2 regions of the Streptomyces sp. Ac-502 genome follow, and region 1 is predicted to be linked to the other one. Evidence: riboswitches for the same ligand, from Rfam matches in the RefSeq annotation. Region 1 holds a riboswitch; the other holds the start of a gene.
What was found. Region 1 has a riboswitch for glycine ahead of gcvT (glycine cleavage system aminomethyltransferase GcvT). Riboswitches for the same ligand answer to the same signal wherever they lie in the genome.
Positions count from the first base shown of each region.

Region 1 (4,965 bases):
ACGCGCCGACCTCGTCGGCGATCCGGCGGAACGCCGCGAAGTCCAGCTGGCGCGGGTACGCCGACCAGCCGGCCACGATCAGCTGCGGACGGCTCTCCTTGGCCAGGCGCTCGACCTCGCCCATGTCGACCTGACCGGACTCCTCGTCGACGTGGTAGGGCACCACGTTGTAGAGCTTGCCGGAGAAGTTGATCTTCATGCCGTGGGTCAGGTGCCCGCCGTGCGCAAGGTTCAGACCCATGATCGTGTCGCCCGGCTTGAGCAGCGCGAACATCGCCGCCGCGTTGGCCTGCGCGCCGGAGTGCGGCTGCACGTTCGCGGCCTCGGCGCCGAACAGCGCCTTGATCCGGTCGATGGCGATCCGCTCGACCACGTCGACGTGCTCGCAGCCGCCGTAGTAGCGGCGGCCCGGGTAGCCCTCGGCGTACTTGTTGGTGAGGACCGAGCCCTGGGCCTCCATGACGGCGGCCGGGGCGAAGTTCTCCGACGCGATCATTTCGAGGGTGGACTGCTGGCGGTGGAGCTCGGCGTCGACGGCGGCGGCGACGTCGGGGTCGAGCTCGTGGAGGGAGCTGTTCAGAAGCGACATGACTCTTCCTGGGGTTCGCGGGACGCACGGCCCCGCCGGGCGGCGGGTGGGCTTATCAGCCGGTGAAGGCGGTGTACTCGTCGGCCGTGAGCAGGTCGTCCGGCTCGCCGCTGACCTTCACCTTGAACAGCCAGCCGCCCTCGAACGGGGCGGTGTTCACCAGCGAGGGGTCGCTCACCACGTCCTCGTTGATCTCCGTGACCTCGCCGTCGACGGGGAGTAGAGATCGCTGACGGACTTGGTCGACTCCAGCTCACCGCAGGTCTCGCCCGCCGTGACCGTGTCACCGACCGCGGGGAGCTGCACGAAGACGACGTCGCCGAGCGCGTTGGCGGCGTGCTCGGTGATGCCGATCGCCGAGACGCCCTCCTCGGCGGCCGACAGCCACTCGTGCTCCTTGCTGTAGCGCAGCTGCTGGGGGTTGTTCATGTCTTGATTCTCCTGGATACGGTGGCGTGCTCGGTGCAGGGGTCTTGACAGGTGAGACGGGAATACGTCCGGGACGGAGCCGCGGGCGTCACTTCCGGCGCTTGTAGAAGGGGAGCGCCACGACCTCGTACGGCTCATGGGTGCCGCGGATGTCCACCGCCACACCGGCGGTGCCGGGCGCGGCGTGCGCGGCGTCCACGTACGCCATGGCGACGGGCTTGCCGAGAGTGGGGGAGGGGGCACCGGAGGTGACCTCGCCGATGACGGCGCCCTCCGGGCCCACCACCGGGTATCCGGCGCGCGGCACCCGGCGGCCCTCGGCGATCAGGCCGACCAGCTTGCGGGGCGGCTGCGTCTCGGCGCGGTCCCGGGCCGCCTCCAGGGCGGCGCGGCCCACGAAGTCGCCGCCGTTCGTCGTCTTCTCGAACTTCACGACCCGGCCCAGGCCCGCGTCGAACGGGGTGGTGCCGGTGGTCAGCTCGTGCCCGTACAGCGGCATGCCTGCCTCCAGGCGCAGCGTGTCCCGGCAGGACAGACCGCAGGGGACCAGGCCCGCGTCCTTGCCCGCCGCGGTCAGCGCCTCCCAGAGGGCGACCGCGTCCGAGGGGCGGACGAACAGCTCGAAGCCGTCCTCGCCGGTGTAGCCGGTACGGGCGATCAGCGCGGGTACGCCGGCGACGGTCCCGGGCAGCCCGGCGTAGTACTTCAGCCCGTCCAGATCGGCGTCGGTCAGTCCCTTGAGGATGCCGGCGGACTCGGGGCCCTGCACGGCGAGCAGCGCGTACGCGTCCCGGTCGTCGCGCACCTCGGCCGCGAAGCCGTCCGCCCGCTCGGTGAGCGCGTCCAGCACGACCTGGGCGTTGGAGGCGTTGGCGACGACCATGTACTCCGTCTCGCCGAGGCGGTAGACGATCAGGTCGTCCAGGATGCCGCCCTCGGCGTCACAGATCATGGTGTAGCGGGCGCGGCCGACGGCGACGCCGCCGATGTTGCCGACCAGCGCGTAGTCCAGCAGGCCGGCGGCGCCGGAGCCGGTGACGGTGATCTCGCCCATGTGCGAGAGGTCGAACAGGCCGGCGCGGGTACGGACGGCGACGTGCTCGTCACGCTCGCTGCCGTAGCGCAGCGGCATGTCCCAGCCGGCGAAGTCGGTCATGGTCGCGCCGAGGGCGCGATGTGTCGCGTCCAGCGCGGTGCGGCGGGGGGCTTCGGTCATGGTGTGGCTCCCGGGCATGGGTGACAAGACGGTCTCCCCATCTGTCATCGGAACCTGAGAGGTTCACCGGAAGGCCGTGACCGGTTCCGGCTTGCACCTTGGGTGGAGCCACACCACGGCGGCCCGCTTTTCAGATCTGCCTCGCCCGCGCGGTATCGGGGCCTGAGAGATTCAAGGGAGGACTTGCTCCTTCGGCGCCCCGCCGTGACGGCCGGGGACTCTCCCGCGCGGATTCAAGCGGCCGGTATGGAGTTGGCTGAGCGTGGCACCCGTACCAGGACGCACACCGTGGTGTGTGCCCGGCACTTGGCGCGCACATCATCGCACGGGATCGCCGGATACAGGAGCCCTGGTCGTACCGGTGTTCGCAGGGGTGTCACGACAGTGTCCTGGGACTGTACGGATCGTGGGATTTCCTTGAAGCGCATTACCTTTTCTTGACACTCTGCGGGTAGGGGACGGAACCACCGGTCCGGGAGGGGCGATCACGGTGCACAGGCAGGCCGCACTCGCGACAAGTCCGGGAGGCATGCCCCCGGGCTGTGTCCCGGAGCCGGTTCCGGCCGCCGTGCCGGGGCCCCGGCGGGTGCCGCTCGGGGTGGTGAGGCCCGGCCGGGCACGCACCGCGGCGCCGGACATGCCGGCGGTGGACGTCGTCGACCTCAGGGACCGCGACGCCCCGCACGAGGCTGCCGAACTGCACTTCGCGGCGGGCGACGTGGTGGTCGTCTCCGGCCTGCCGGGCAGCGGCAAGAGCACGCTCATGATCCGGGTGGTGCCCGCCCTCGACGCGCGGGGCGCCGCCGTGCACCGCATCGACTCGCAGGACGTACGGGAGCGCTGGGAGCGCGGCCGGCTGCGCCGGATTCCGTACGCGCTCTACCGGCCGCTGGTCAGGGCCTCCCACTATCTGGGGCTGCGGCGGGCGCTGCGCTCCGGCGGCAGTGTGGTGGTGCACGACTGCGGCACGCTCACGTGGGTACGCCGCTGGCTCGTACGCGAGGCCCGGCGCGGCGGACGCGGACTGCACCTGTTGTTGTTGGACGTACCGCCCGAGGTCGCGCTGTCCGGGCAGCGCTCGCGTGGACGCGGTGTCTCCGGTTACGCCTTCGCCCGGCACCGGCGCGCGGTCCGGCGACTGGCCGCTCGCGCCCGGGCGGCCCGGCTCCCCGCGGGCTTCACCTCGGCCGTCCTGCTGGACCGGCCGGCGGCGGGGGCGCTGCGGCAGATCGGCTTTGAATGAGGGCGGCCGACGGTACGGGTGCGGGGGCCGTCGGGTACGAGTGGGGGCGGCCGTCGGGTACGCGTGCGGGTCGCTGTCGGTACGGCTGAGGGCCGCCGTCGGGAACGAGTGAGGCCCGCCTCCCAGGGGCGGGCGTCCGTACCCGTCAGTTCCGGTCCGGAATGCCGGACACCTGACGGGCCGTACGGAACATCCCGTACGACCCGTCATGACCGGTCCTAGTCCAGACATATCTCCCGCATCTGCGCCTCCTCCGGACGCTCGGCTCCGGGCCGATCTAGAGGCCCAGGGCCTTGAGCAGCACGGTCGGCAGCGAGAGCACCGAGTTGACCAGCGAGGGAACGCCCTGCTGCTGCGGCGCCTCGGCGGGCTGTTGGCGCGGTGCGCCCGCGGGCTGCTCCGCGTCGGCGGCCGGCTGCGGGTCGGCGGCCGGCTGGGCGGCGTCGCCCGGCCGCGGGTCGCTGATGGGAGCCTTCGGCTGGGCGGCCGACTGGTCGTCCGCCGCGTCCGCGCCGTCCGCCGGCTCCGCGGCGGGCCGGGCCGGACGGTCGGCGGCCGCTGGCTGGGCGGCCGGCTGCTGCTGGAGGCCGCCGAGAAGCCTGTCCAGGCCCAGGATCTTGAAGATGTCGGTGACGGAACGGGTGACCGAGCCGGTCAGGGTCGCGGATTCGGTGTCCTCCCCCGGTACCGGGGCCCGGCGCCCGGACAGCTCGTCCAACTGTGTGCGCAGGTCCTGTGCGGCCCGGTGCAGCCGCGCGCTGTCGGCCGTCACCGTGCGGTCGGAGTCCTCGTTCAGCTGGTCCGCCAGCCGCTGCGCGTCCTGGAGGACCGTGTCCAGACGGGTACGGGCGGCCCGTACCTCCACGGAGTGTCCGCGGCTGTCGGCCGACTTCTCGGCCAGTTCGGTCGAGGCGTCCGCCAGCCGGCTGATGTCGTCGACGACGATGCTGTGGTTGCGAACCGGGGGCTCGGGGCCTTCCGCCGCGGTCGCGGAGCCCATGGCGCCGAGGGCGAGGGCGCCGGCGGTGGTGGCGCAGACGAGGGCGGAGGCGGTCCGGTGCGTTGCCATCAGGAGACGTGCCTTTCTGTAGGAACGGCAGGGCAAGATCACCCTGGAGCCACCTTGAGAGGGGTGTGTACGGTCCGCAACCGCTCGCGCGCGTTCGGTGGTCGTCCGGACGCACCAGGCCCCCCGCCGTCTGCTGGCGTTAGGGTCGTCGACCAGGTAAAGCGCGGTACGAGCGGTACGGAGCGGGTGGGTGGACATGGACTTTCCGGAGCAGGGCATTCCGCGGCTGGAGTGGCCCGCCAACGAGCTGGAGGAGGTGCTCGCCGCCTCGGTGGGGCACCCCGGAGCGGGCGCCCGCATCGTCGAGGTGCTCGGCCGCAGCCGGATATGGGTGCCGCTGCCCAAGGGCGGCGGCCCGGAGAGCGCCGGGATGGGCCGGGCGGGCCTGGACCTGCCCACCGTCGAGATCGGCCCGGCCG
Region 1 covers NZ_JBHFFO010000001.1:7,220,574-7,225,538, forward strand. Annotated here, with positions in the region: gene glyA (serine hydroxymethyltransferase) at 1-589, opposite strand, end outside; partial or broken gene gcvH (glycine cleavage system protein GcvH) at 645-1,018, opposite strand; gene gcvT (glycine cleavage system aminomethyltransferase GcvT) at 1,107-2,234, opposite strand; glycine riboswitch at 2,375-2,470, opposite strand; gene ACEXOX_RS32980 (AAA family ATPase) at 2,764-3,477, shown strand; gene ACEXOX_RS32985 (hypothetical protein) at 3,755-4,546, opposite strand; gene ACEXOX_RS32990 (enhanced serine sensitivity protein SseB) at 4,743-4,965, shown strand, end outside.

Region 2 (4,965 bases), 5.2 Mb from region 1:
CGCGATGGCGCTGGGCCGCGACGAGCGGCCCGTGGTGGCCGAGCGGGACGCGAAGTCCATATCGGTCGAGGACACCTTCGAGGTGGACCTGACGGACCGGACGCGGGTGCGCGCCGAGCTGACGCGCCTGGCGGACCGGTGCGTGCAGCGGCTGCGGTCGGCCGGGCGGTCCGGCCGGACCGTCGTGATCAAGGTGCGTAACTACGACTTCTCGACGCTGACCAGGTCCGAGACGCTGCGCGGGCCCACGGACGACCCGGGGGTGGTGCGGGAGGCCGCGGCCCGGCTGCTGGACCTGGTGGACACGACGGGCGGCGTACGGCTGCTGGGCGTGGGGGTGACCGGCCTCGCGGATTACACGCAGGAGGACCTGTTCGCCCAGGTGGCGACGGAGAAGGCGGCCGAGGAGGAGGCCGAGCGGGAGCGCCGGGCGGCCGACGAGGCCGCGCGCATGGCTGTCGACGAGCCCGAGCGGCCCCGGCGCTGGCTCCCGGGGCTCGACGTGATCCACGACGAGCACGGGGCGGGCTGGGTGCAGGGCAGCGGCGTGGGCCGGGTGACCGTCCGGTTCGAACAACCGTGGTCCGGGCCCGGGCGGGTGCGCACGTTCCCGGTCGAGGATCCCGCGCTGCGGCCCGGCGAGCCGCTGCCGCTGGTGGGCGGTCCGCCGGACGGGTGGCGTGACGGTCTGCCCGGTGGGGCGGGCGGCTCCGGCGGCCGTGGGGACCGCGAGGCCGGGAGGCTGGACGGGCCTGCTCCGGAGAGCGGCGGTCCCGCGGGGCCCGGGCCGGCCGTCGGGCCGGGACAGGCCGGTGGTCCCGCCGCCCTCGGGAAGACCACCGCGCCCGGCGACGGCGAATCGGAGGAGTCCGGCACCCACGAAGCTGCTCCGCCCGGCGTTCAGTCCTCCGCGCCGGCCACTCTTCCGAACTCCGTGTCGGCCGGTGCGGCGTCCGACCCGGGCACGGGATCGGGGGCCGGGATGTCCAGACGGTAGTGGTGATAGAGCTGTAGTTCCTGCTCCGGCGAGAGGTGGCGGCCCACCCCGAAGTCCGGCGCGTCCCTGATCAGCTTGCGGTCGTAGGGGACGTGCAGCGCCTCGTCGACCAGATCGCTGGGCTCCAGGGGTACGAACGCGTCCCGGCTGAAGATCCCGGTGCGTACGGCCGCCCATTCCGGTTCACCGGTCGCGTCGTCCAGGTACACCTCGTCGACGGTGCCGATCTTGGTCCCGTTCTTGTCGAACGCCTTGCGGCCGATCAAGCTGCGGGGATCGATATCGGTCTGCACGGTCCCTCCAAGTGGTCGCAACTGCCTTGTGACAACTACCAAACGGCACAATTCATGCCCCGGCCACTCGAAGGAACGCCCGTTCGCCGCGCTGGTAGGCTGGCGAACGGCTGTCGACCCCATGCGGGAGAGTCCTTCGTCGATCTTGGCGTAGGCGCCGAAGGAGCAACTCCTCCCCGGAATCTCTCAGGCTCACGTACCGCATGGACGAGGTCACTCTGGAAAGCAGGGCGGGCCACGGACGGGCACAGCGCCGGAACCCTTCCTCACCGACGGTGAAAGCCGGTACCGCGTGCGGGACCGGTGAAGCTCTCAGGTTGAGATGACAGAGGGGAGGCCGTCCGGGCACCAGCGCCGTGGTGCCCCGCGCAGGTCGAAACGACCAGGAGGCCCCCGCAGATGACCACCACCCGCAGCTCCCTGACCGAGCTGGAACGAGGCACCCCGTTCGAGCAGCGGCATATCGGCCCCGGCCCGGAGGCCCAGGCCAAGATGCTGGCGCAGGTCGGGTTCGGATCGCTGGACGAACTGACCGCGGCCGCCGTACCGGACGTGATCAAGAGCGCGGAGGCGCTGGGCCTGCCCCAGGGCCGTACGGAGGCCGAGGTCCTCGCCGAGCTGCGGGCGCTCGCGGACCGCAACCAGGTGCTCGCCCCGATGATCGGGCTCGGTTACCACGGCACGTTCACCCCGCCGGTGATCCTGCGCAACGTGATGGAGAACCCCGCCTGGTACACGGCCTACACCCCGTACCAGCCGGAGATCTCCCAGGGCCGGCTCGAAGCGCTGCTCAATTTCCAGACCATGGTCGCCGACCTGACCGGACTGCCGACCTCCGGCGCCTCGCTGCTGGACGAGGGCACGGCCGCCGCCGAGGCGATGTCTCTTTCGCGGCGGGTGGGCAAGGTCAAGCAGGGCGTCTTCCTGGTCGACGCCGACTGTCTGCCGCAGACCGTCGCCGTGATCGAGACCCGCGCCGAGCCGACCGGCGTCGAGGTCGTGGTGGCCGACCTGTCCGAGGGTATCCCGGCGGAGGTGGCCGAGCGCGGTGTCTTCGGCGTGCTGCTCCAGTACCCCGGTGCCTCCGGCGCCGTACGGGACCCGCGTGCCGTCATCGAGCAGGCGCACGAGCTGGGCGCGATCGTGACGGTCGCCGCCGACCTGCTGGCGCTGACGCTGCTGACCTCGCCGGGCGAGCTGGGCGCCGACATCGCCGTCGGCACCACGCAGCGGTTCGGCGTCCCGATGGGCTTCGGCGGCCCGCACGCCGGATTCATGGCCGTACGGGAGAAGTTCGCCCGCAGCCTGCCCGGCCGGCTGGTGGGTGTCTCGGTGGACGCCGACGGTGACAAGGCGTACCGGCTCGCCCTCCAGACGCGCGAGCAGCACATCCGCCGGGAGAAGGCCACCAGCAACATCTGCACCGCGCAGGTGCTGCTCGCGGTGATGGCGGGCATGTACGCCGTCTACCACGGCCCGGACGGCCTCGCGGCCATCGCGCGCCGTACCCACCGCTACGCGTCCATACTCGCGGCGGGCCTGCGGGCCGGCGGGGTGGAGGTCGTGCACGGCGGCTACTTCGACACGCTGACCGTACGGGTGCCGGGCCGGGCCGCCGAGGCCGTCGCCGCGGCCCGCGAGGCCGGCGTCAACCTGCGGCTCGTCGACGCCGACCTGGTGGGCGTCGCCTGCGACGAGACCACCGGACGCGCGCAGGTGCACGCGGTGTGGAGGGCCTTCGGAGTCGAGGCCGACATCGAGCAGCTCGACGCGACCGTGGCCGACGCGCTGCCCCAGGGGCTGCTGCGCGGCGACGCGTACCTGACGCACCCGGTCTTCCACCAGCACCGTTCCGAAACCGCCATGCTGCGCTACCTGCGCCGCCTGTCGGACAAGGACTACGCGCTGGACCGCGGCATGATCCCGCTCGGCTCCTGCACCATGAAGCTGAACGCGACGACCGAGATGGAGCCGGTCACCTGGCCCGAGTTCGGGCAGCTGCACCCGTTCGCGCCGGTCGAGCAGGCGCATGGCTACCTCACCCTCATCGCGGAGCTGGAGGAACGTCTCGCCACGGTCACCGGCTACGACAAGGTCTCCATCCAGCCGAACGCCGGCTCGCAGGGTGAACTGGCCGGCCTGCTGGCCGTACGGGCGTACCACCGCGCCAACGGTGACGACCAGCGCACCGTCTGCCTGATCCCGTCCTCCGCGCACGGCACCAACGCCGCCAGCGCCGTGATGGCCGGCATGAAGGTCGTCGTCGTCAAGACCGGCGAGGACGGCGAGGTGGACACCGACGACCTGCACGCCAAGATCGAGCAGTACCGGGACCAGCTCGCGGTGCTGATGGTGACCTACCCGTCCACGCACGGCGTGTTCGAGGCGCACATCACGCAGATCTGCGCGGCCGTGCACGACGCGGGCGGTCAGGTGTACGTGGACGGCGCCAACCTCAACGCGCTGGTCGGCCTCGCCGAGCCCGGCAAGTTCGGCGGCGACGTCTCGCACCTGAACCTGCACAAGACCTTCTGCATCCCGCACGGCGGCGGCGGCCCCGGCGTCGGCCCGGTCGGCGTGCGCGCCCACCTCGCGCCGTACCTGCCCAACCACCCGTTGCAGCCCACCGCGGGCCCGGAGACGGGTGTCGGGCCCATTTCGGCGGCGCCGTGGGGTTCCGCGGGCATCCTCCCCATCTCCTGGGCGTACGTCCGGCTGATGGGCGGCGAAGGCCTCAAGCGCGCCACCCAGGTCGCGGTGCTCGGCGCCAACTACATCGCCAAGCGCCTGGAGCCGCACTACCCCGTGCTCTACACCGGCCCCGGCGGCCTGGTCGCGCACGAGTGCATCATCGACGTACGGCCGCTGACCAAGGCGACCGGGGTGAGCATCGACGACGTAGCCAAGCGGCTGATCGACTACGGCTTCCACGCGCCGACGATGTCCTTCCCGGTGGCCGGCACGCTGATGATCGAGCCGACCGAGAGCGAGGACCTGCACGAGCTGGACCGCTTCTGCGACGCGATGATCGCGATCCGCGCGGAGATCGAGAAGGTCGGCTCGGGGGAGTGGGACAAGGACGACAACCCGCTGCGCAACGCCCCGCACACCGCGGCGGCGCTCGGCGACGCGTGGACGCACCCGTACACCCGGGAGGAAGCGGTCTTCCCGGCCGGCGTCGAGGCGGCGGAGAAGTACTGGCCGCCGGTACGCCGGATCGACGGTGCGTTCGGTGACCGCAACCTTGTGTGCTCCTGCCCGCCCATGGAGGAGTACGACGGCTGATCCGCCGTCGGCGCGCACCGCTCACGGTCGCGCGCCACCCGAAGGGCCCTCGGCGTCGACGCCGGGGGCCCTGTTGTCCGTTGTGCTCAATTGTCGGCCGGCCGTCGGTCCGTACCGTGCCGTGCTGTGCGGTTCCGCGCGGTGCCGTGTGCCGATGTGATCAGGCGGCGGTGGCCACGTGCGGCGTGCCCAGGACCCGGTGCGGTGCGATGACCTGGCCGTCCGGCAGCAGTTCGCCGGTGTCCTCGAACAGGAGGACACCGTTGCACAGCAGGCTCCAGCCCTGCTCCGGGTGGTGCGCCACCAGATGGGCGGCCTCCCGGTCGGCGGAGTCTGCGGTCGGGCACGGCGGTTGGTGCTGGCACATGGATGATGTCTTTCGCTGCGATG
Region 2 covers NZ_JBHFFO010000001.1:2,039,503-2,044,467, reverse strand. Annotated here, with positions in the region: gene ACEXOX_RS09240 (DNA polymerase IV) at 1-997, shown strand, start outside; gene ACEXOX_RS09235 (PRC-barrel domain-containing protein) at 901-1,290, opposite strand; glycine riboswitch at 1,405-1,502, shown strand; gene gcvP (aminomethyl-transferring glycine dehydrogenase) at 1,690-4,575, shown strand; gene ACEXOX_RS09225 (DUF5999 family protein) at 4,736-4,942, opposite strand.
Region 2: it holds a riboswitch for glycine, as region 1 does, so the genes downstream of both, gcvP (aminomethyl-transferring glycine dehydrogenase) here and gcvT (glycine cleavage system aminomethyltransferase GcvT) in region 1, are expected to answer to the same signal.